2 linked regions of the Sagittula stellata E-37 genome follow. The protein of the gene in region 1 interacts with the protein of each later gene in a pairwise test. Links are inferred from orthologs where the notes say so. Each region holds a gene or a part of one and is shown in the gene's direction. Other genes may lie near its edges.

Evidence for each region.
Region 2: the proteins of ssb (region 1) and ABFK29_RS18105 interact in binary tests that used the Escherichia coli proteins (3 or more experiments, as listed by UniProt). The link is inferred for Sagittula stellata E-37 from one-to-one orthologs.

What each region holds. Positions count from the first base shown.
Region 1 is NZ_CP155729.1:2,214,851-2,226,243, reverse strand. The notes cover bases 3,285-6,175. They hold ssb (single-stranded DNA-binding protein), read left to right. Parts: upstream 3,285-4,416; coding sequence 4,417-4,935; downstream 4,936-6,175. Other genes in these bases: ABFK29_RS10580 (homoserine O-succinyltransferase), read left to right, coding at 5,732-6,175; ABFK29_RS10585 (hypothetical protein), read right to left, coding at 5,016-5,606; ABFK29_RS10595 (lytic transglycosylase domain-containing protein), read right to left, coding at 3,628-4,242; ABFK29_RS10600 (preprotein translocase subunit SecE), read right to left, coding at 3,285-3,526. Outside these bases: ABFK29_RS10610 (ABC transporter substrate-binding protein), read left to right, coding at 1-407; more of ABFK29_RS10600, read right to left, coding at 2,513-3,284; more of ABFK29_RS10580, read left to right, coding at 6,176-6,652; ABFK29_RS10575 (alpha/beta fold hydrolase), read left to right, coding at 6,672-7,634; ABFK29_RS10570 (L,D-transpeptidase), read right to left, coding at 7,643-8,461; ppk2 (polyphosphate kinase 2), read left to right, coding at 8,583-9,467; ABFK29_RS10560 (TetR/AcrR family transcriptional regulator), read left to right, coding at 9,528-10,145; ABFK29_RS10555 (sulfotransferase family protein), read left to right, coding at 10,185-11,042; ABFK29_RS10550 (glycosyltransferase family 2 protein), read right to left, coding at 11,029-11,393. UniProt on the Escherichia coli protein: Plays an important role in DNA replication, recombination and repair. Binds to ssDNA and to an array of partner proteins to recruit them to their sites of action during DNA metabolism. Acts as a sliding platform that migrates on DNA via reptation.
Region 2 is NZ_CP155729.1:3,787,826-3,799,269, reverse strand. Bases 2,982-5,923 are described here. They hold ABFK29_RS18105 (primosomal protein N'), read left to right. Parts: upstream 2,982-3,328; coding sequence 3,329-5,518; downstream 5,519-5,923. Other genes in these bases: ABFK29_RS18100 (S49 family peptidase), read left to right, coding at 5,670-5,923; fsa (fructose-6-phosphate aldolase), read right to left, coding at 2,982-3,054. In the rest of the region: ABFK29_RS18125 (hypothetical protein), read right to left, coding at 1-461; ParA family partition ATPase, read left to right, coding at 647-1,285; ABFK29_RS18115 (DUF6206 family protein), read left to right, coding at 1,330-2,190; more of fsa, read right to left, coding at 2,401-2,981; more of ABFK29_RS18100, read left to right, coding at 5,924-6,467; ABFK29_RS18095 (hypothetical protein), read left to right, coding at 6,464-6,658; ABFK29_RS18090 (calcium/sodium antiporter), read left to right, coding at 6,660-7,607; ABFK29_RS18085 (SDR family oxidoreductase), read left to right, coding at 7,619-8,410; excinuclease ABC subunit UvrC, read left to right, coding at 8,718-10,586; ABFK29_RS18075 (acyl-CoA thioesterase), read right to left, coding at 10,652-10,990; ABFK29_RS18070 (TIGR02186 family protein), read right to left, coding at 11,077-11,444.

The sequences.
Region 1 (11,393 bases):
CCGCCGCTCAGATGCGGGATGCGGGCATCAACGTGCGCCGAACGGTCCTGCCGGGTTCGACATTCTGGAACGACTGGGCGACGTACCCGTTCTCGACCACCGAGTGGATCCACCGGCCGCTGGGAGTTCAGGTGCTGGCGCTGGCCTACCGCTCCGGCGAGGCATGGAACGAGTCGGGCTATTCCAACCCGGAATTCGACGCCAAGCTGGCCGAAGCCATGTCGATCTCCGATGCGGACACGCGCCGCGAGGTGATGAAGGATGTGGAGACCATCCTGCGCAACGACCACGTCATCATCCAGCCCTATTGGCGGTCGCTCTACCGGCATTTCCGGCCAGGCCTCGTGGGCGCAGAGATGCACCCGTCGTTCGAGATCCACGTCTACAAGCTGGGTCTCGCCGCCTGACGCGACGCCCGATCGGCGATACCCTGCCGAGAGGATGGCCTCTTAGGTCCGCTCGGGCCCCCCCGCGCGGTGCCGGACACCCCCGAAAAAAGGGGCCCGGTACGCCCCTCGGCACCGAAGGCGAGCATCCCTAACACCTTCTGTGCGGCGACAACCTGGCCACGACGTGTTCAGCCGGGTCGTGGCCGGGTCGACTTTCGTCATAGCCATAGCTCTGGCGGCGCTGTTCGCCTTCGCCGCGGCGATCAGGTAATCCCCCCATTTATGCGGGGGCTTAGGCGTAGAATTTACGCGGCCATTCTCAGTTTCTGGGCGGGCGTCATGCCGCCGTTGCCCATGTTGGGGCGCTCGTTGTTGTAGGACCAGAGCCACTCGGTGGCAATCTGCTGCACCTCGTCGATGGTTTCGAAAATGTGGCGGTCCAGCCATTCGTGCCGGACCGTCCGATTGTAGCGCTCGACATAAGCGTTCTGCTGCGGTTTCCCGGGCTGGATATGGGCCAGGGCGATGCCCTTGTGTTCTGCCCATTCCATCAAGGTTCCATTGACGTACTCAGGGCCGTTGTCGACCCTGATCCTCTTCGGAACGCCACGCCATTCGATGATCTGGTTCAGGGCCCGGACAACGCGTTCGGCGGGCAACGAGAAGTCGACCTCAATGCCCAAACCCTCACGGTTGAAATCGTCCAAGACGTTCAGCAGCCGGAACTGGCGCCCATCTCCAAGGCGATCCGCCATGAAGTCCATGGACCAGACCTCATTCGCAGCCTCCGGAACCGCCAGCGCGTCAGGCTTCTCCCGTTTCAGCCGCTTGCGCGGTTTGATCCTGAGGTTCAGCTCCAGTTCGCGGTAGATGCGGTGGACGCGTTTGTGGTTCCAGCCATGACCTTGGACATTCCTCATGTACAGGAAGCATAGGTCGAAGCCCCAGGTCTTCTTCGCCTTCGTCAGCCCAAGCAGCAGGTCGGCGATCTGCTCGTTTTCATCGTCCAGCTTCGGGCTGTACCGATAGCAGGTCTCGCTGACCTCGAAGGCTCGACACGCCAGCGCGATGCTGACGCCCCTTGTTGCCACCGCTTTCTCGGCCAGCGCGCGGCGGTTCGCTGGCCGTGTCACTTTTTTCCCAAGGCCTCCTTGAGCAAGTCGTTCTGCATGCGGACGTCGGCATACATGCGCTTAAGGCGCCGGTTCTCCTCAGCCATGGCCTTCATCTCGCTGATGAGGCTGGCGTCCATCCCGCCATACTTAGCCCGCCATTTGTACAGCGTCGCACTGCTCATCCCGTGCTCGCGGCACAGCTCGGCAGCGGGCACTCCGCCTTCCATCTGGCGCAGCACACCCATGATCTGGGCCTCGGTAAATCGTGTCTTCTTCATCGGAATCTCCTCGTTCATCCTGCCGAGAAAATTCTACTTCCGCATCCCCCTAAGATCGGGGGGGATTACCCCATCGGATAGTCCGGGTTGGCGCATCACGATCAACGAGGGGCGGCGCGAGGAAGCTGTGCGTGACTGAAGCCGGGGAACCGGGGGCCAGCCCCCGGACCCCCGAGGTATTTTTCGCCAAGATGAAGGCCTGATCCGGAGAGGGACGAGGTGACTGTCAGCCACGTATCGATCCCGCGGCCTTTCTATTTCGTTTTTTGTCCGACTTGGAGAGGTCCCGACCGTGATGGATTTCTCGGTCAGGGTGATGCCGGTGGAGGCGGTGGGGCGTGTCGGCGACGCGGGGGGCGGCAAGTCGGCGGTGGCGCCGTTCCATAGTGCGACATCCGATCTATGATGAAAGCGCCGCCGGGCTGCCCGTTCCAGACATGCAGCAGTTGGGACTCCAAGGTCCATGGGGGGCTTGTGCCAGCAGGAAGTGCCACCGTTCAGACTATTGGCCAAGGGATACCAAGTGTGATGCCATCTCTCCGATGCGGAGCTCGCAGGCATGGAGTCGGACGTCACCGTCACCGCGGTGTAAACGGGCTGGCGGTTGCCTTCCGGGCCGCGGATCGAGAAGCGCCGCCACTCCGCGACGGATAGCGCTTTGCGGGCTTCCGGGGTCGGCCACCGGCGAAGTGCGGTCTGCCAGCTCGATGTATCCTTGCCGGCAGCGGTTTCAGGTTTCCTTCGGCTTGGCGTTCGGCAACGGGGGATCCTGTTCCTGTCGTGCGAGGTGAAGAGTGCTCTCCTCCCCGCCATCGTGCGACCTGCGGACATAATACGGGGAAATCGACGAGAGCGCGAGGATCTCGGCCTGCAGGCGCAAGGTGAGGGGCGCGTCGAACCGGCAGTCGACGACGTGATCGCGGACCATACTCATCCGGCCGTCGAAAGGGGCGCATTGTCCGACCTGCAGTCGGAACGGCACACCAGTATCGGCGCCCCCGACCAGCAACGCCTCCATATCACGGGGATGAAAACGGAAACCGCCACGGCCGAGGGTCAGGATCAGGCCGTGCACCTCCGCCTCGCCGAAGGTCAGGATGGCCCCGACACGGCAGGCGCGCCGATTGTGGACCAGCGCAAAGATCCAGCGGATGGCAAGATCGACCCCGAACAAAAGGCCAATGAAGACCACCATGATTGCGAGCACGACGCCTCCGCTGACGACCTTGTTCTCCTCCAGCATCTTCTCGACCTCTTCCCAGTCGATCCGGCCTTCGGTGACGGCGTCGCGGAAAGTTCCGGGACCGTCGGCGTCGCTTTCTTCGCTGATACTGTTGCAGGCAAGGGTCGACTGATGCTCGAACTCCGCCAGCATCGCGCGCAGGTGCCGGGGATCGTAGGGCGCCGCCGCGTAGGAGAGCCGCTCCCCTTCCGCCATCAGTTCCAATGCGATGCCGCTCAATCCGTCAAGACTGTTGCGTTGCAGATCGGTCAGAATGCCGAACTCCGAAAGGTCCGCCATCTGTGTGCTGATACGCTCCGCCAGGAGAGTATCGACCGCTTGCTGTTTCTGCGGCAGGGCGGAGAGCGTGCGGGCCAGTGTGACGAGACCGGCGGGCAAGTTGCATGCTTCGGCCCTGACCGCGCCGGGGGCGAGGCCGATCACGATCATTGCGGCCACGACGAACAGTCGCGCGCAATGCGCGGCGATAACCGTCCGCTTGCCGACCTTCGCGCGGCCCATAGCTTTCTATCCCTTGCCACGGTTGTTCGCATGACAAGGTGACAGCAAAGAAATAACCCGGGATTAAAGTGCGAGCGCGGCGTCGCGCGGAAGGTCCGGGGTCAGCTGCCCCAGATCACCTTCACGTAGTTTTTCGTCTCGCGGTAGGGCGGTACACCCTTGTGCTTTTCGACCGCTCCGGGGCCCGCGTTATAGGCCGCGAGCGCCAACCGCCACGATCCGAACTTGCGGTACTGGATCTTCAGATAGCGCGCCCCACCATCGAGGTTCTCGGCCGGATTGTGCGGGTCCACGCCTAGCGCCTTGGCCGTCGCGGGCATCAGTTGCGCGAGCCCGATGGCCCCCTTGTGGGACAGGGCCTTCGGGTTGAACCGCGATTCCTGCATCACCAGCCGCAGGAACAGGTCCTCTGGGACACCGTGCTTCTGGGCCGCGACCCGCGCGAGAACGGCGTATTCGCCGTTGTAACGGCCCCGGTACTTCGGGACGGTGCCGTTGTCGGCACCTTCGACACCCCACTTAGTGGGCGTCACCACCTTGGGCGGCTGAAGCCGCACGGAACTTTTGTATTGTTGTGCTGCGCGATTGTCCAAGACCCCCGTCTGCGAGGAGAAAAGGTTCGCGCGGTTCTTGGTCGAAAGAATTTCGGCCCCTGCACTTCCGGCTGTGATCGCCAGGAAAATGCCCAGGCCGACTCCCAAGCGTGCCCCCGCCATAGTTCGTCCCTTGTTCGTTGCCGCCGTGTTGTTCTGTTGGTCTTTGCGCGCGACTATACCCAAAAATCGCTCAATCGGAACCCCTGTGGTCCGGTCTGTTTGCCCCCTCTTTGCACCGCGTGTAGAAACGGCAGACATTCGCCGATGCGATTCTAGGTTTCGAGAGGGAGAAACATGGCCGGTTCCGTCAACAAGGTGATCCTCGTGGGCAATCTCGGGCGCGACCCGGAGGTGCGTACCTTCCAGAACGGGGGCAAGGTCTGCAACCTGCGGATCGCCACGTCCGAGAACTGGAAAGACCGCAACACGGGCGAGCGCCGCGAACGCACGGAGTGGCATTCGGTCGCCATCTTCTCCGAACCGCTGGCCCGGATCGCCGAGCAATACCTGCGCAAGGGATCGAAGGTCTACATCGAAGGCCAGTTGGAGACGCGCAAGTGGCAGGACCAGTCCGGTCAGGACCGCTATTCGACCGAGGTCGTCCTGCGCCCCTACCGTGGGGAACTGACCCTTCTCGACGGCCGTGGAGATGGCGGCGGTAGCGGTGGCGGCGGCTCCTACGGCGGTGGCGGCGACAGCTATGGCGGCGGTGGCGACAGCTACGGTGGCGGCGGCGGTGGCTACGACGACCGCGGCGGCTCGGGTCCTTCGCGGGCGCCGTCCCGCGATCTCGACGACGAGATCCCGTTCTGAGGCAAGCCAACGTTCTGCAAACGAAAACCGCCGCACATCCTGCGGCGGTTTCTTTTTTCGGCCCGGTCTATGGCCGCCTGTCAGTCCTGCCGTTCCCCTGCCCCCAGCGGGCGTTCGTCCGGCGCCATGAATCCGCAGCCGACCAGAGCGCCCTCCAGCGCCTCTTCGGCATTGATCAGCGGAAGGCCCATGACCATGCCGCCGCGCTGGCTTTCGATCACCACGCCCTTGCCGCCGCGCATCGCGCGGATCAGCGGTTCCTCCGGGACGACCGTCGCCGTGACGCCGTTGGTGATCGTGCGGAACGTCTTTTCGAACGTCTGGCCGTCCACGGTCAGGTAGAAGGTCTGCTGACCCGGCGGCGTCCCGGGGATCAGGAGGTCGCTGATCCCGCCCTGCTGGCAGAAGTAGTACAGCCCCGACTGCCCGTTCTGCGTGTCGATCCCCGCCCAGAGGATCGCACCATCCTGGATCGCCCCGCCGTTCCACGTCGGGATATGCGTCGAGGGCTGGACGTGGTTGGCATTGCACAGGCGCCGGATGCAGGCGTGGTAGCTGGGGGTGTCCCCCTCGCTTGCAAGGCAGTTGCCCATGCAGGAATTGGTCTGTGCCACCGCCCCGCCGGACAGTATCGCCAGCGCCACGGATAACGCCGCTGCAAAAGACTTCATTCAAATGCCCTCCAGAAAAACGCCTTAGGAATTACGGCCACAGCCCCCGAGTCGGCGCAACCCTTGTTCGGCGGCAAGGCTTGGCCTATGTCTGCCCCTCGCAATCACCCTCAGGAACCAGACCCATGCCCATCCGCCTGCCCTCGGACCTTCCCGCCTTCGACGTGCTCACGCGCGAGGGCGTCATGGTCATGTCCGAGGAACAGGCGGCGCGGCAGGACATCCGCCCGCTGCGGATCGGGCTTCTGAACCTGATGCCGAAGAAGATCCAGACGGAGAACCAGTTCGCCCGCCTGATCGGCGCGACGCCTCTGCAGATCGACTTCCAGCTCATCCGCATGACGGAGCACCAGACCAAGAACACCGCGGCCGAGCACATGGAGGCGTTCTATCGCCCCTTCGCCGAGGTGGCCGACTCGGGCGAAAAGCTGGACGGTCTGATCATCACCGGCGCCCCAATCGAACACCTCCCGTTCGAAGAGGTCACCTACTGGGAGGAGCTGACCCAGGTCTTCGACTGGACCCAGACCCATGTGCATTCCACCTTTGGCGTGTGCTGGGGCGGGATGGCGATGATCTACCATTTTCACGGCGTGCCCAAGCACATGCTGGATGCCAAGGCCTTCGGTGCGGTTCGTCACATCAACCAGGCCCCGACGTCGCCCTACCTGAACGGGTTTTCCGACGACATGGTCATCCCCGTCTCCCGGTGGACAGAGATGAACCGCGGCGAAATCGCTGCCGCCGGCCTGCCCATCCTGATCGACAGCGAGACGACCGGTCCCTGCCTTGTCGAGGACCCGGCGCATCGCGCGATCTACATCTTCAACCACCTGGAATACGATTCCGGCACCCTGAAGGAAGAGTACGACCGCGACGTCGCCGCCGGGAAGCCGATCAATGTGCCTGCGAATTACTATCCCGGCGACGATCCCACAAAGCCACCGCAGAACCGCTGGCGCAGCCACGCGCATCTCCTTTACGGCAACTGGATCAACCAGATCTACCAGTCCACACCTTACGAGCTGACCTCCATCGGGTCATGAGCGACACGACGGAGGGAAGGTGAAACCGCTGATGTGGGCTGCTTACGTTCTGGCTTTCGCTGCGGCGGCGTGGGGGCTGAGCCATCTGCGCGCCGGTCTGCGCGAGCGCGCGGCAGGAGCCGCCTTTCCGCCGTCCGGCCGATTCGTCGAGGTCGGCACCACGCGTGTGCACTACGTGACAAGGGGCGAAGGCCCCGACGTGGTCCTGATCCACGGCATGTCGGGCAACCTGCGCGACATGACCTTTTCGCTGGTCGACCGGCTGGCGAAGGACTTCCGCGTCACAGCCTTCGACCGGCCCGGCATGGGCTACACCGACCGGCTGCATGACGGCGGTGAAACCATCGTCGAGCAGGCCGCGCTGCTCTCTGCCGCGAGCCGGGCGCTGGGACTGGAGAAGCCGGTGCTGATGGGGCAGAGCTATGGTGGATCCGTCGCGCTGGCATGGGCCGTGGAATTCCCCGAGACGATCTCTGCCCTCGTGCTGACGGCCAGCCCGTCCCACCCGTGGGACGGCGGCATGTCGTGGCTCTACAAGGTGAACTCCCATCCGATCCTTGGGCCGCTCGCCATCCCGTTCGAGGCAGCTTGGGTTCCGTCCGGCTACGTACAGGGCGCGGTGGAATCCGTCTTCGACCCGCAGGACATGCCCCCCGGCTACGACAGCCACATTGGCGCCCCCTTGACTATCCGCCGCGCGGCGCTCAGGACAAATGCCCTGCACCGCGCAGGTCTGCTCGATCAGATCGCCGAGCTGGAACCGCGCTATGATGTTCTATCGTCCATGCCGGTGGAGCTGGTCCATGGGACCGCCGATAAGACGGTCGGCCTGCACATCCACTCCGAACCGCTGGCGGAGCGGTTGCCCCATGCACGGCTCACTGTGCTGGATGGCATCGGACACATGCCGCATCACGTCCGTGAAGGAGCCGTGGTCGAAGCGATCCGGCGCGCGCTTGAACGCGCCGGGAAGCGAGACTAGGGCTGACCTCAGCCCGCGTTGATCGCATCCTCGGCCAGTTGCACCACATCCGACGGCGCTCGAAGGTATTTGCCCGTCTCGCTCTCGTTCAACACGATCACCCGCGCGCCGTTCTTCACCTGCTCTGCAAGATGGATGATGTCCTGGTTGAACAGCCGGATGCAGCCCGACGAAACCGCGTGCCCGATGGACGCGGGGCTGCGCGTGCCATGAATACGGTAGAGCGTATCCTTGCCGTTCCGGTAGAGGTACAGGGCGCGGGCGCCGAGCGGATTGTCCAGCCCGCCCTCCATGCCGTCCTTGAACTGGTTGTAGACCTCGGGCTCGCGCCGGATCATGTTCTGCGTCGGCGTCCATGTCGGCCAGTCGCGCTGATAGGCCACTTTCGCCTCGCCCTGGAAAGCGCGCCCCGCGGCGCCGACCGCCACCGTATACTGCATCGCCCGATCGTTGCCCTGAATGTGATACAGTTTGGTGGCCACCGGATCGACGATGATCGTGCCGGCCGGATACGGCGCGTAGTAGTCGACAAGCTGGCGCTTCTTTTCCTCGCTAAGGTACTTCTCCGGTACGGCAGGTATCGTCATGCCGTTGTCCTGCGTCGACATGTACATCGAGCGCGTCGCGGGCCGAAGCGGACGCTTGCGCGGCGGCTCCGGCGGCAGAACCTCGACTTCGGCCAGATACCCGTTCTCTGTCATCGCCACGTTGGGTGTCGGCTGTGGCTGGACCTGCGAACCGTCCGAAACCGGCGGAAGCGGACGTGCACAGGCCGCGACAAGCGAGAGAAGTACCAGTCCGGCGACCGGTTTGGGGACGTATGTCATCAGGGGATGCCTTTCCAGTAGTCTTCGCAAGGCAAACGGTTGTTCTGGCTGGATTGTTCCGACGGGCAGGCGCAGTTTGCCATCCTCGACCCGGAAAGCCATAATCACGGCAGCGAAACGGATGGAAATCATGCCTCAAGACCTGCCTTTCGACGGTGCCATATCACGATACGCCGAAAACGATGCACCAAAGGACGTGCAGGCGTCCATTTCATCGGCGGACAAGAAAGATATTCTGGATGCGGGCTATCCCTACGCCGAGCAGATGTCCGGCAAGGATTACGACAAAGAGCTTGAGGCGCTGCAGATCGAACTGGTCAAGATGCAGGCATGGGCCAAGCAGGAAGGCCATCGCATCGCCATGGTCTTCGAAGGCCGCGATGCTGCTGGCAAGGGCGGCACCATCGCTCGGTTCCGCATGAACCTGAATCCGCGCGGCGCCCGTGTCGTTGCTCTGCCCAAACCGACCGACCGGGAGGCGACGCAATGGTACTTCCAACGCTACGTCGACCACCTGCCCGCCGCCGGCGAGATCGTGTTCTTCGACCGTTCCTGGTACAATCGCGGCGTCGTGGAACATGTCTTCGGGTTCTGTACCGCCCAACAGAGGGAGCATTTCTTTTCACAGGTGCCGGACTTCGAGAAGATGCTGGTCGACGAAGGCATCCACCTCTTCAAGATCTGGTTGAACGTAGGCCGCGCCGAACAGCTCCGCCGGTTTCTGAAACGCGAATCCGATCCGTTGAAGCAATGGAAACTGAGCCGGATCGACGTCGAAGGCCTCAGCCGGTGGGATGCCTATTCCGCCGCAATCCAAGAGACGCTGCATCGAACGCATACCGCCAGCGCGCCTTGGACGATCATCAGGTCCGACGATAAGAAACGCGCTCGCCTGTCCGCCATCCGTCATGTGCTGACGCATCTCGACTATTCCAGGAAGGACCAGCAGGCGCTTGGCCATCCGGACCCGGCGATTTGCGGTGGACCCGACCTCTGGGACGCCTGAACCCTTTCCCTGCCGCCCTGCGCAGGCTAAGTCCCTGAGAAACGGAGGTGTCCCCGGAACATGGGCAAACGCGGCTACCATCATGGCAACCTGCGGCAGGCGCTGGTCGAAGCGGCCCTGCAACTGATCGAAGAAAAGGGCCCGACCGGCTTCACCCTTTCGGAGGCGGCCAAGCAGGCCGGGGTCACACCCGCGGCCGTCTACCGCCATTTCGCGGGCCGCGAAGACCTGATCGCCGAGGCCGCGCGCCAGGGCTACGAGATATTCGCCGACGTGATGCAATACGCCTACGACAAGGGTCAGCCGTCCGCGCTGTCGGCGTTCGAGGCGACGGGCCGCGCCTACCTTGCGTTCGCTAGGCGGTATCCGGGACACTACATCGCGATGTTCGAAAGCGGCGTGTCCGTGAACCACTCTCCGGAACTGGCGCAGATCTCGGCCCGCGCGCGGGGCGTCCTGGAACGCGCCGCCGCCGAACTGTCACAACATATCCCGCCGGAAAAACGCCCGCCGCCGCAGATGTTCTCTGCCCATATCTGGGCCTTGTCACACGGTGTCGTCGAACTGTTCGCCCGAAACTCGCCGGGCACACAGTCCCCCTTCCCCCCCGAGGACCTTCTGGAAAGCGGCATCGGCGTGTATCTTCGTGGCCTGGGCCTCTTGCCGCCGGACAACTGACCTGAAACCCCTGATCGCCCGACACTGCCGGAGGACGCCATGACCCCGATATTCTACCTCGGCCTCGGTGGCCAGAAATGCGGCTCTACCTGGATACAGGCCTATCTGGCGCGGCAATCAGGTTCGGATTTCGGGCGTTTGGGGGAATATCAGATCTGGGAGCACACCTTGGGCGGCGTCTTTGCCCGCTACAAGGTTGCGGCGCGTTCCCCTGTTGAACGACTGCGCGCCAAGGCCAAGACAGGCGTCGGCGCATCGGAGCCGGCCCAACATCTGCGCTGGCGTCTGCAATCGGACCCAGACGCGTATTTCGACTACTTCGCCCGGCTGCTCGACCGTCCCGGCACCGTGCGGACCGGCGACATCAGCCCGTCTTACGCAGCCCTGCCGCCCGAGACTCTGACCCGGATCAGGGACGGTTTCGATCGGCGTGGAATCGCAGTCAAGGTTCTATTTTCAATGCGCGATCCCGTGGATCGCATCCGGTCGCACATGCGCATGGAAATGGCCAAGGGCCGCCTGCCATCCTCCGAAGACAACACCGAGCCGCTTCTTGCCTTCTACGCCGGCGCAGAGGCGGAGGCACGCACACGTTACGACCGGACAATGGCCGCCATCTCGCAGGTTTTCGAATCGCGGGACAGCCATCTCTGCCTGTTCGAAGAGCTGTTCACGCCGAAGGGAATCGCCGCACTGGCCGAGTTTGCCCACGTGCCGGTCGACGCGGATGCCGGCGGTCAGGCGGTCAATGCGCGGGCCAAGGGCAGCGGCGTGCCGGAGGAGGTGCTGGCCGAGATCGCGGCGCACTATCGCCCGGTCTACGAAACCGTGGCCGTCCGTTTTCCGCAAATCGCGACGCTGTGGCCGTCGGCGAAATACGCGCTTACCACCGCATGAGGCCCGCCGCGACGAGTTGCTCTGGCCCCTCGTAGGCCACTGAATTCCCGTCGAGAAACCCATCGTCCACACCGGCCATCTTATCGAGAAGTTCCGCGTAGTACCGGTACTTGGCAGCCCCGTTGGCATGCGCCCCCCACGCCGTCGCCCGGGCGATCTTTTCGGCGAATTGCGCGGTGAAAACGAAATGCGCCACGCACAGCAGGACATCCGATGACGGCGGCTGATTGGCGTAGTGCGAACCGGTCAGTCTTGTCTGTGCATCCCGCCGCACCAGCGGCGTCTTGTGCCGAGCGGACTTCTGGAACCGCTGCGCTTTCTTGGCCCTGGACGACATCCAGACCCGTTGCC
Region 2 (11,444 bases), 1.6 Mb from region 1 along the record:
TTGAGATCGTGCCGCCCGGTGCCGGCGTGCATCTCGGCCAGCATGTCGATCGAGAGCCAGCCCCGCTCCCGCCCCCAGCCGACGGAGAGCCCGGGCCGGACCACGTCGTCGGAGTCGATCCGGCCAAGGCCCATCTGCAGCGCGACCTTGGGTCCGGTGTCGCGGTCGCGCAGCGGGACCTGGAAAAAGACGACGGTCTTGTCGCCGCCCGACACCGAGCGCCCGAGGTCGAGCCCGAGCGTCAGGCGCGGTCTCAGCCCGTATTCGAGGTAGAAGGTCTGATAGTCCTCCGTCGGGGCAAGGCCGTTGCCGTTGGACAGGTCCTGCGGCCAGGACACTTGCGCCGAGACCATGGCGAAGCCCGCCCCCTTCGCGCGCTGCCAGGCGCCTGCCCGGGCCGGCACTGCCGCAAGGCAGGTCAGCAGGAAGGCGGTCACGGCAAGGATGGCGCAGGGGCGCATGGCGCGGCACTCCGGATGCGGCAGACGTGGTAATCCTGGCGCAATACTGGTTAAGGTGCCGTGAAGGCCCGGGTGCGGGCGGTTTGCCATCGGCACGACATGCCGCGGCACCGGATGCGCGGAAGGGGCTGGAACAGGCCATGCTGCGGGTGCACAATCGCGGCAGGCTCCCGGGGGGATGGACGATGGCAGGACAAGTGATAACCGTGGCCCAGCAGAAGGGCGGATCGGGCAAGACGACGCTGGCGGCGCATCTTGCGCTGGGGTTCCGGGCGGAAGGCAAGACCGTCGGGCTGATCGACCTCGACCCGCAGGGCAGCCTCGGACGCTGGTACATGACGCGCTTGGAGGCGGACGAATCCGCCTGCGAACGGCTGGAGTTCGCGACCTCCTCGGCCTGGGGCATCTCGATGGAGGTGCGCAAGATGGCCAATGCCTGCGACGTGGTGGTGATCGACACGCCGCCGAAGGTGGACAGCGACCTGCGCCCGGCGCTCAGGGTGGCGCATCTGGTCGTGGTGCCGATCTCGGTCGGGCACATGGACCTCTGGGCGACAGAAGGGGTGATGGACCTCGCCGACCGCGAGAACAAGCCGGTCCTGCTGGTGCTGAACCGCACGCGGTCGGGCACGCGCCTCGGCGCCGAGGTGATGGAGGCCGCCCGGCAACTGGGCGCGCCGCTTGCGAAGGCCGCCGTGGCGCAACGGGTGGGTTACGCCGAAGCGATGGGCCATGGCCGCGGCGCGATCGAAGCGAAGGGTCCGGCCCGGGAAGAGATCTCCGCCCTCGTCGCAGAGGTGGCGGAGCGGCTGAAACCGCGCTAAGGCGTCGGACGGCCCGCCCGGGCCAGAAGACGGAGGGCCCCTTCATGGCAAGCACGAGCACAGCTCATACGACCGCACATGCAGACATCCGTCAGGCGTGGCGCGCCCACGAAGGCCAGCCGATCTCACGGCTGGGCTATTTCTGCGCGCCGTTCCGTCCGGCGGACGGTCCGCTGTCCGACCGGGTGATCAAGGTCTACCGCAGCCTGCCGGACCCGGCGGTGATGGACCGCCTCGCTGCCAACCACGACGCCTACGTGACGGCACTGCAAGCCGCCGGCGTCCCGCTGCCGGACACGGAATTCCACCTCGTCGACATGGGCGAAAAGGCGCGCGTGCCGGTCGTCTTGCAGGAGGCGCTCGACCCTGCCAGCCTGATGCGCCCGCTGATGCAGAGCCGCCCGCTGGACGAAACGGTCGCGATGATGGAGGCGGCGGGACAGGTGATCGCCCGCTTCTGGCATTGGGCCGAAGGCTTCGACGGACGCATCGGTTTCCACCCTTCGATCCGGAACTTCGCGATCGTGGAGGGCAAGGCCGTGTTCTTCGACACCTTCCCGCCGCTGATCCATTACAGCCGCGACGAGATGGGCAAGATGCTCCTCGCGTTCTCCGAGAAGCGGCTGATGCGCGTGGTCGGTCCTTTCCTGAAGGCACGCGTCACCGGCATACAGGACGAATGGTACTCCCCGGCGGAAACGCTAGTCGGGCTGGTGGGCTCCGCCTGCCGCCTGCGCCCGGACGACGCGGATACCTACCTGGCCTGGGGAAGGGCGTTTGTCGAACGGGAAATGGCCCCCTGGGCCGACGAGGCGCTGCCGGGCCTGCAGGACGCGCCCCGGCTGCCCGGCTACTGGACGGGCTTCCGCAAGATCCTGGGTCTGCAAGGCGAACCCAACGTCTGAGGTCGGGCGCCGCGCCAGTCCTTCATCTTGGCTGAAATACCTCGGGGTCCGGGGCGGCGCCCCGGTCCGACACCGGCAAAAAGCACCCGGTCCGCCATGCAGACCCTGTCCGGCATGCCCGAAAGGAAAAAGGGTGGCGCAAAGCCCCACCCTACAAACCGTCGCGACACCGCGTAGGGCGGGGCTTTGCTCCGCCCCGCCTGCAGGGCGTCACACGATCTTAATGCCGGCGTCCGCGGCGTCTTTGACGAACTGCGCAAGACCCTTGTCGGTCAGCACGTGGTTGGCCATGGCCTTGATCACCGCCGGCGGGGCGGTGGCCACGTCGGCGCCGATCTTGGCGGCGTCGCTCATGTGGTTCGCGGTGCGGATCGAGGCGGCGAGGATCTGCGTCTCGAAACCGTAGTTGTCGTAGATCTCGCGAATGTCGGCGATCAGCTCCATCCCGTCGATGTTCAGGTCGTCGAGCCGCCCGATAAACGGCGAGATGAAGGTCGCGCCGGCCTTGGCCGCCAGCAGCGCCTGGTTGGCCGAGAAGCACAGCGTCACGTTGACCATGCGGCCCTCGTCCGAAAGCGTCTTGCAGGCCTTGAGGCCGTCCCAGGTCAACGGCACCTTCACGGCGATGTTCTCGGCGATCTCGGCCAGACGGCGACCTTCGGCGATCATCGCGTCGGCCTCGGTCGCGACGACTTCGGCAGAGACGGGGCCGGAAACGAGGTCGCAGATTTCCTTCGTCACTTCGAGGATATCGCGGCCGGATTTTTTGATGAGGGAGGGGTTGGTGGTGACGCCGTCCACCATGCCGAGGTCGTTCAGCTCCCGGATGGCGTCGATGTCGGCGGTGTCTACGAAGAATTTCATGATCGGTCCCCTTGCGCGGCCTGATGAGAGTCCTGCGTCTCTTAACCCATGACGGGCGCCTCCGAAAGAGTTAGGTTTGCGCTAACGGAGGCCGGCCGGATCCTTGCCGCCCGGCAACAGGTGTGTGGGGGCCGAGGTCATCGACCCGCGCACCGCTCCGCACCCGGCGCGGCATGGCAAGCGGCTTCGGTCCCGCCGCGCGCAACCGGGCCGTCTCCTCCCATGCAGGGCGCGGGTTATTGCGGAGGCCCCCGGATTGCGCCATCTGTCGGGCATGCAGGAGTTCTTCGAACAGGGCGCGCGCATAGGCGTGCTGACGGCACAGCCGCTGGACCGGCTGCTGGATTACCGCGCGCCGGAGGGCGGTTGTTTTCTGGGCGCCTATGTCGAGGTGCCGCTTGGCCCGCGCAAGGTGCTGGGCGTGGTCTGGGGGCCGGGCGAGGGCCAGTTCGACGCTGCCAAGCTGCGCAGCGTGATCCGTGTACTGGACGCGGCGCCGATGCGGGCGGAGATGCGTGCCTTCCTCGAAAAGGCCGGGGCCTACACGCTGACGCCGATGTCCGCGATGCTGCGGCTGGCCACGCGTGCGCCGGGGCTGGGCGACGCGCCGTCGATGCGCAAGATCTATCGCCGGGGCGAGGGCGAGCCGGAGCGGATGACCGATGCCCGGCGCCGGGTGATCGCGGCTTCGGAGGAGTTGGGCGGATTGGCCCTGACGCTGCGCGAACTGGCGGAGGCGGCGGGGGTGACCTCTTCGGTGGTGAAGGGGCTGGTGAAAAGCGGCGCCATCCGAGAGGAGGAGAGCCCGCGCGACACGGCCTTCCCGTGGCTCGACCCCGACTACGGCGGCAAGGACCTGACGGAGGACCAAGCGGCGGCGGCGGATGTCCTGCGCGACGGCCAGCAATCCGGCACCTACGGCACGGTGCTGCTGAAGGGGGTAACCGGCTCCGGCAAGACGGAGGTCTATCTGGAGGCGGTGGCGGAATGCCTCCGGCAGGGGCGGCAGGCGCTGGTCCTGCTGCCGGAGATTGCGCTGTCGGCGGAATTCCTCGCCCGGGTGGAGACCCGCTTCGGCGCACGGCCCGCCGAATGGCATTCCGGCGTGACGATGACGGAACGGCGGCGCGTCTGGCGGATGGTCGGTGAGGGGCGCGCGCAGATGGTGGTGGGCGCGCGCTCGGCCTTGTTCCTGCCGTTCCAGCGTCTTGGCCTGATCGTCGTCGACGAGGAACACGACACCTCCTACAAGCAGGAGGACGGCGTCCTTTACAACGCGCGGGACATGGCGGTGCTGCGCGCGTCGATCCTCGGCGCGCAGGTCGTGCTGGCCTCTGCCACGCCGTCGCTGGAAAGCTGGGCCAATGCGGATGCGGGCAAGTACCGGCGGCTGGTCCTGACTTCGCGCTTCGGCGAGGCGGTGCTGCCGGAAATGCGCGCCATCGACATGCGGCGGCAGGATGTGCCCTCGAACCGCTGGATTTCGCCCGCGCTGGCGGCGGCGGTGAAAGCACGGATGGAGCGGGGGGAGCAGGCGCTTCTGTTCCTCAACCGCCGGGGCTATGCGCCGGTGACGCTCTGCCGGGCCTGCGGACAGCAGATCGGCTGCGACCACTGCGACGCGCGGATGGTGGAGCACCGGTTCCTGAAACGGCTGGTCTGCCACCAGTGCGGCGAGACGAAGCCCATGCCGGAGGTCTGCCCGTCCTGCGGGGCGGAGGACAAGCTGGCGGCGGTCGGCCCCGGCGTGGAACGTCTGGCCGAAGAGGCGCAGGCGCAGTTCCCCGACGCACGGATCGCGGTGTTGTCCTCGGACCTTTACGGCACGGCGCACGAGCTGAAGGCGCAGATCGAGGGGATCGCGGCGGGCGGTGCGGACATCATCATCGGCACGCAGCTTGTCGCGAAGGGGCACAACTTTCCGCTGCTGACGCTGGTGGGGGTGATCGACGCGGACCTTGGCCTGCAGGGGTCCGACCTGCGCGCCGCCGAGCGGACCTTCCAGCTCATGCGGCAGGTGGCGGGGCGCGCCGGGCGGGCGGAGAAGCGCGGCGAGGCGCTGTTGCAGACTTACCAGCCCGAACACCCGGTGATCCGTTCGATCCTTGCCGGCGACGAGGAGGCGTTCTGGAGCGCGGAGGCCGACGAGCGCCGCCTTGGCGGGATGCCCCCCTTTGGGCGACTGGCGGGGATCATCCTGTCGGGGCCGGACGTGCAGGAGGTGTTCGACCTCGGCAACTGGCTGGCGCGCAACGACGGGGCGCTGCGGCGGGTGGGGGCGCAGGTCTTTGGCCCCGCGCCCGCGCCCATCGCCCGGGTTCGGGGGCGGCACCGGGTGCGGCTTCTGGTGCGGGCGGAGAAGGGCGTGGCGCTGCAGGGCGCGCTGGCCGACTGGGTGCGGCCCGTGAAGCTCAAGGGCGAGATGCGGCTGGCCATCGACATCGACCCCCAGTCGTTCTTTTGACCGGGGTGCATGCGCGCGCCGGTCTTTCCCGAGGGGGAGGAGGCTGCGCGCGCATCCATAAGGCGATCAGAGTGCATAAACCTGTGGTTTCCCCGGTGTTCTTGGGCTGGCCGCCTTGTCTGGCTTCTTCCCTGCCTCTACATGCCTTTGCATGAAACGATGGATCCCTTTCGTGAAGAGCCGGCCGCGGGTGTCGGTGGTGCGCCTCCAGGGCGCGATTTCAGTCCCCGCCAGAGGCAACCTGAGCGACAGGACAGCGGCGGCCCTGCTTGAAAAGGCCTTCCGGTCCAAACCGGATGCCGTGGCGCTGGAAATAAATTCGCCGGGCGGGTCGCCCGTGCAGTCCTCGCTGATCGGCGCGCGCATCCGCCGCCTGTCAGAGCAGCACAACATCCCCGTTTACGCTTTCGTCGAGGACGTGGCGGCCTCCGGCGGCTACTGGATCGCCTCCGCCGCAGACGAGATATGGGCCGATGCCAGCAGCATCCTCGGGTCGATCGGGGTGATTTCCTCCGGCTTCGGGGCGCATGTCTTCCTGCAACGGCAGGGGATCGAGCGCCGGGTGCACACTGCGGGCAAGTCGAAGTCGATGATGGACCCGTTCCGCCCTGAGACCGAAGAGGATGTGGCGCGCCTGAACCGGCTGCTGGGGCAGTTGCACGACACCTTCATCAACCAGATCCGGGCCCGGCGCGGCGAAAAGCTGGCGTCTAACCCCGACCTCTTTACCGGAGAGATCTGGGTGGGGCAGGCGGCGGTCGATCAGGGGCTGGCCGACGGCATCGGGCATCTCGTGCCGGTGATGAAGCAGCGCTTTGGCGACAAGGTGCGTTTCAAGCGGTACGAGGCCAAGCGGCCCTTCCTGCCGCGTCTGGGCACTCAGATCGCGCAGGGTGCCCTAAGCGAAATCGAGGAGCGTGCGGACTATGCACGGTTCGGCCTCTCGTGATCGCAAAGATCGTCCTCCTGTTCCTGCTGGTCATGGGCCTTCTGGGCGTGTTCGGCAAATGGCGCATGCCCGGGGCGAAGAAGATCGGACAGTTGCGCAAGAAGACGATGCTGAGTGCCAAGAAATGCCCGCACTGCGGGGGGTACAGCATCGGCGACGGCCCTTGCGCCTGCCGGAAAGGTAAAGACTGACATGGTGTTTCTCTATGCCCTGTTGGGCCTGCTGATCCTGCTTCTGGCGGGCGACGCGTTGGTAAAGGGCGCCGTCAACCTGTCCCTGCGCGTGGGCATCCCGGCGCTGATCGTCAGCCTGACGATCGTCGCCTTCGGGACCTCCGCGCCGGAGCTGCTGATTTCCGTCCAGGCGGCGATGCGCGACGTGCCGGGGATCGCGCTCGGCAACGTCATCGGATCGAACACGGCCAACGTGCTGATGGTGCTGGGCATTCCGGCGCTTATCACGGTGATGCACACCTCGGCCCATGACACCCGCAAGAGCTATGTGCAGATGCTGGGCGCCACCGTGCTCTTCATCGCGCTGGCGCTGCGCGAGGTCTTCGACTGGAAGTCGGGCATCGTGCTGCTGGCGGTGCTGGCCTTGATCCTGAGCGACCAGATCAAGGACGCGCTGGCGCACCGGCGGGCGGGCGATCTCGACGAGGAGCTGGAGGAGCCCGAGGGTGCCGACCCGGAGATGTCGTGGTGGAAGATCGGCTTTTACCTGTTGCTCGGCCTGATCGGCCTGCCCTTCGGTGCCGACCTTCTGGTCGACAGTGCCACGGAAATCGCGCGCATGTTCAACGTCTCGGACGAGGTGATCGGCCTGACGCTGGTCGCGGTCGGCACGTCGCTGCCGGAACTGGCGACAACCGTCATGGCAGCGCTGCGGCGGCAGGCGGACGTGGCCCTGGGCAACGTCATCGGGTCGAACATGTTCAACCTCCTGGCCATCATCGGCGTGGCCTCGATGATCGCGCCCATGCCGTTCGAATTCCGGGAACTGACCTTTGACCTCGCGGTGATGCTTGGCGCCTCGCTGCTGCTGATGCCCTTCGTGTTCTTCAAGCGCGACCTGAACCGGACCTGGGGTGTCATCTTGTCCGTGCTCTACATAAGCTATGTGGTCATCGTGATCGTCTGAACGGAGGCAGGATGTCTGAAGAGGGAAAACGCGCGCTGGTGACCGGCGGCGCACGTCGGCTGGGGCGCGACATGGCATTGACGCTGGCCGGGCAGGGGTATGACGTGGCGGTGCACTACGGCGGGTCCGCCGTTGCCGCCGAAGAGACCGCGGCAGAGATACGCGCGCTGGGACGGAAGGCCGTCCCCCTGCAGGCCGACCTGCTGGTCGAGGACGAGGTGCAGGCGCTTGTGGGACGCGCTCGGGACGCCCTTGGCGGGCCGCTGACGGCGCTGGTGAACAACGCATCGATCTTTGAACACGACGATTACGAGACGGCGACGCGTGAAAGCTGGGATCGCCATATCGAGAGCAACCTGCGCGCACCCTTCGTGCTGACGCAGTCCTTTGCCGCCCAGGCACCCGATCCGCTGCGCGACGCAAACGGAGAGCCGGTGGCGCAGGCGCTGGTGGTCAACATGATAGACCAGAGGGTCCGCAAGCTGACACCCGAGTTCGCCAGCTACACCATCGCCAAGATGGGTCTGTGGGCGATGACCCGGACGGCGGCCATGGCGCTGGCGCCGCGTGTCCGGGTGAACGGGATCGGCCCTGGGCCGACCCTGCGCGGCGGCCGCCAGAGCGACGAGGACTTTGCCGAGCAGCGGGCCGCGACCGTGCTTGAACGGGGCTCGGACAGCGAGGATATCACCGCCGCGCTGGTCTATCTCTTGTCGGCAAAGGCACTGACGGGGCAGCTTCTGTGCGTCGACGGCGGGCAGCACCTTGCGTGGCAGACACCGGACGTAACGGCAGTTGAATGAGTGACTCCGATGCAAGTTTTGCACGGGTCACATCGGCGTCACAGAAGTGTTATGAAAATGTAAAGATTCTCAGTCACTTGTAGGGATTCCAAAAATTAACACTGCAATTTCAATGACTTGATAATGCGATTATTTTTTGTGCATCCCGGCGAAGTGGGCTGAAAGCAACGGAAATTTCGCGCTCCCCCGAAATTGCCACCAGACTTATCCACAGAAACGGTGGATGTAATCTCACTTGAAACCGCCGCCGCGGCATTGCAGCAGACAGGGGAATCGACACAGGTTTATGGCTGATGGTCAGGGTGACATGAACGACGGTCCGGACAGCGCAGACACGCCCCGCGGGGTCGAGGTCATCCAGTCCTATCTGAGGACGCTGGAGACCTCTCCGGGGGTGTACCGGATGCTGGATGACCATAGCCGGGTGTTGTACGTCGGGAAGGCGCGCAATCTGAAGGCACGGGTGTCGAACTATGCCCGGCTGAACGGTCATTCGCGGCGGATCGAGCGGATGATCCGCGAAACCGCGTCGATGATGTTCCTGACCACCCGGACGGAAACCGAGGCCCTGCTGCTTGAGCAGAACCTCATCAAGCAGCTCAAGCCGAAGTTCAACGTGCTGCTGCGCGACGACAAGTCGTTCCCGAACATCATCGTCACCAATCACGCCTTTCCGCAGATCAAGAAGCACCGGGGCGCGAAGTCCGAGAAGGGGCAGTACTTCGGCCCCTTCGCCAGCGCGGGCGCGGTGAACCGGGTTCTGAACCAGTTGCAGAAGGCCTTCCTGCTGCGCAACTGCACCGACAGCCAGTTCGAGGGACGCACGCGGCCTTGCCTGTTGCACCAGATCAAGCGGTGCTCGGCGCCCTGCGTCGGCAAGATCTCGGAGGAGGACTATGCCGCGTCGGTGCGCGACGCGGCGCGATACCTGTCGGGCAAGTCGACCGAGATCCAGGAGAAGCTGGCCGCCGACATGATGGACGCGTCGGAGGCGATGGAGTTCGAGCGCGCCGCTGCCCTGCGCGACCGTATCCGCGCGCTGACGCAAGTTCAGACGGCGCAAGGGATCAACCCGCAGACCACCGCCGAAGCGGACGTGATCGCGCTTTACATGGAGAACGGGCAGGCCTGTGTGCAGGTGTTCTTCATCCGCGCGAACCAGAACTGGGGGAACAAGGACTTCTACCCGCGTGTCGGCGACGACGTCGGCCCGGCGGAGGTTATGGAGGCCTTCCTGGGCCAGTTCTACGACCAGAAGGAACCGGCGCGGCTGCTGCTGCTGTCGCACGCGATCGAGGACGAGGACCTGATGTGCCAGGCGTTGTCGGACAAGCTGGGCCGCAAGGTCGAGATCAGCGTGCCCCAGCGCGGCGAGAAGGCGGAACTGGTCGAGGGCGCGTTGCGCAATGCCAAGGAGAGCCTTGGCCGCAAGATGTCGGAGACGGCGACGCAGGCGAAGCTGCTGCGCGGTCTGGCAGAGGCCTTCGGGCTGGATGGCCCGCCGCAACGGATCGAGGTCTACGACAACTCGCATATCCAGGGCACCAACGCGGTGGGCGCGATGATCGTCTCCGGCCCGGACGGCTTCATGAAGAACCAGTACCGCAAGTTCAACATCAAGGGCGACGACCTCGTGCCCGGCGACGACTTCGGCATGATGAAGGAGGTTCTGAACCGGCGGCTGGTGCGGCTGAAGAAGGACGACCCCGACCGTTCGAAGGGGCTGTGGCCCGACCTCATGCTGATCGACGGCGGGGCCGGGCAGGTCTCCGCCGTAGCCGAGATCATGCGCGAGCAGGGGGTGGAGGACGTGCCCTTCGTGGGTGTCGCCAAGGGTGTGGACCGCGACCACGGCAAGGAGGAATTCCACCGCGTCGGAGAGCGGGCCTTTGCGTTGCGCCACAACGATCCCGTGTTGTATTTCGTGCAGCGGTTGCGGGACGAGGCGCACCGGTTCGCCATCGGCACGCACCGGGCGAAGCGGGCGAAGGCGCAGATGGCCAACCCGCTGGACGAGGTGCAGGGCGTCGGAGCTGCGCGCAAGCGGGCGTTGCTGCAGCATTTCGGGTCCGCAAAGGCCGTCAGCCGCGCCAACCTCGCCGACCTGAAGGCGGTGGATGGCGTGTCGGAGGCGCTGGCGGAACGGATCTACGCCTTCTTCCACGAACGGGGTTAGGGCACCGTCCGTTTGTGGGGCTTTCCGGGCCACTGTTCAGGGGCCATAGTTCAGGGGAACGGTTGTCAGGCGAGCGTTTCGAACACGCGGCGTACGGCGTCGGGAATTGGAGCGGGCCGTCCATCCTTGCCGACGTTGACCTGGGCAAAGAACGCCTCGGCGCTGGCCGTGTCAGTGTCGTTGCGGAACAGGCCCAGCTCGAAGCGCAGCGACGACCGGCCAAGGTGGCCAATGCGCAGACCCGCGTAGATCACGTCGGGGAAGCCCAGTTCCGAGAAGTAACGGCATCCGGTCTCGACCACGAGGAAGCGCAACGCTTCGGGTCCGCGGATCTGCAGACCGTTGTCGAGCTGCCAGAGCGATACGGCGGTGTCGACGACCGAGAGGTATTCGGCGTTGTTCATGTGGCCGTATTCGTCGTTGTCTTTCCACCGCGTCGGGATTGTGCGGAAGGCACGGAAGGCGTCTCGGGTGGCCGGGCCGGGCCGCGTCATGACGAGCGGATGGCCCGGAACGCGGCAGAGGCGCCCCAGCCAGCGAAGATGGCGATGGCCAGCGACATCAGCCCGTAGACCAGCGGCTGTTCACGCGACAGCGCAAAGAGCCAGCGTTCGAGGCCGACCTTGCGGACCTCGATCTCTGTCGCGTAGGACGACACGACCTTGCCTTCGCGGGTCAGGAAGATGCGCGTCGGGTAGGTGCCTTCGGTCAGGTTGGCGGGCATCGAGATCCTGGTGTCGAACAGGGTCTGTTCGCGCAGCGTGACCGCGTCCTGGTTCAGCGCGTAGGTGCCGTTGTCCTCGTTGATGCGGATCACCGCGCGGGTGAAGTTCTGGCTGTCGAGCACGGTCATCGGGG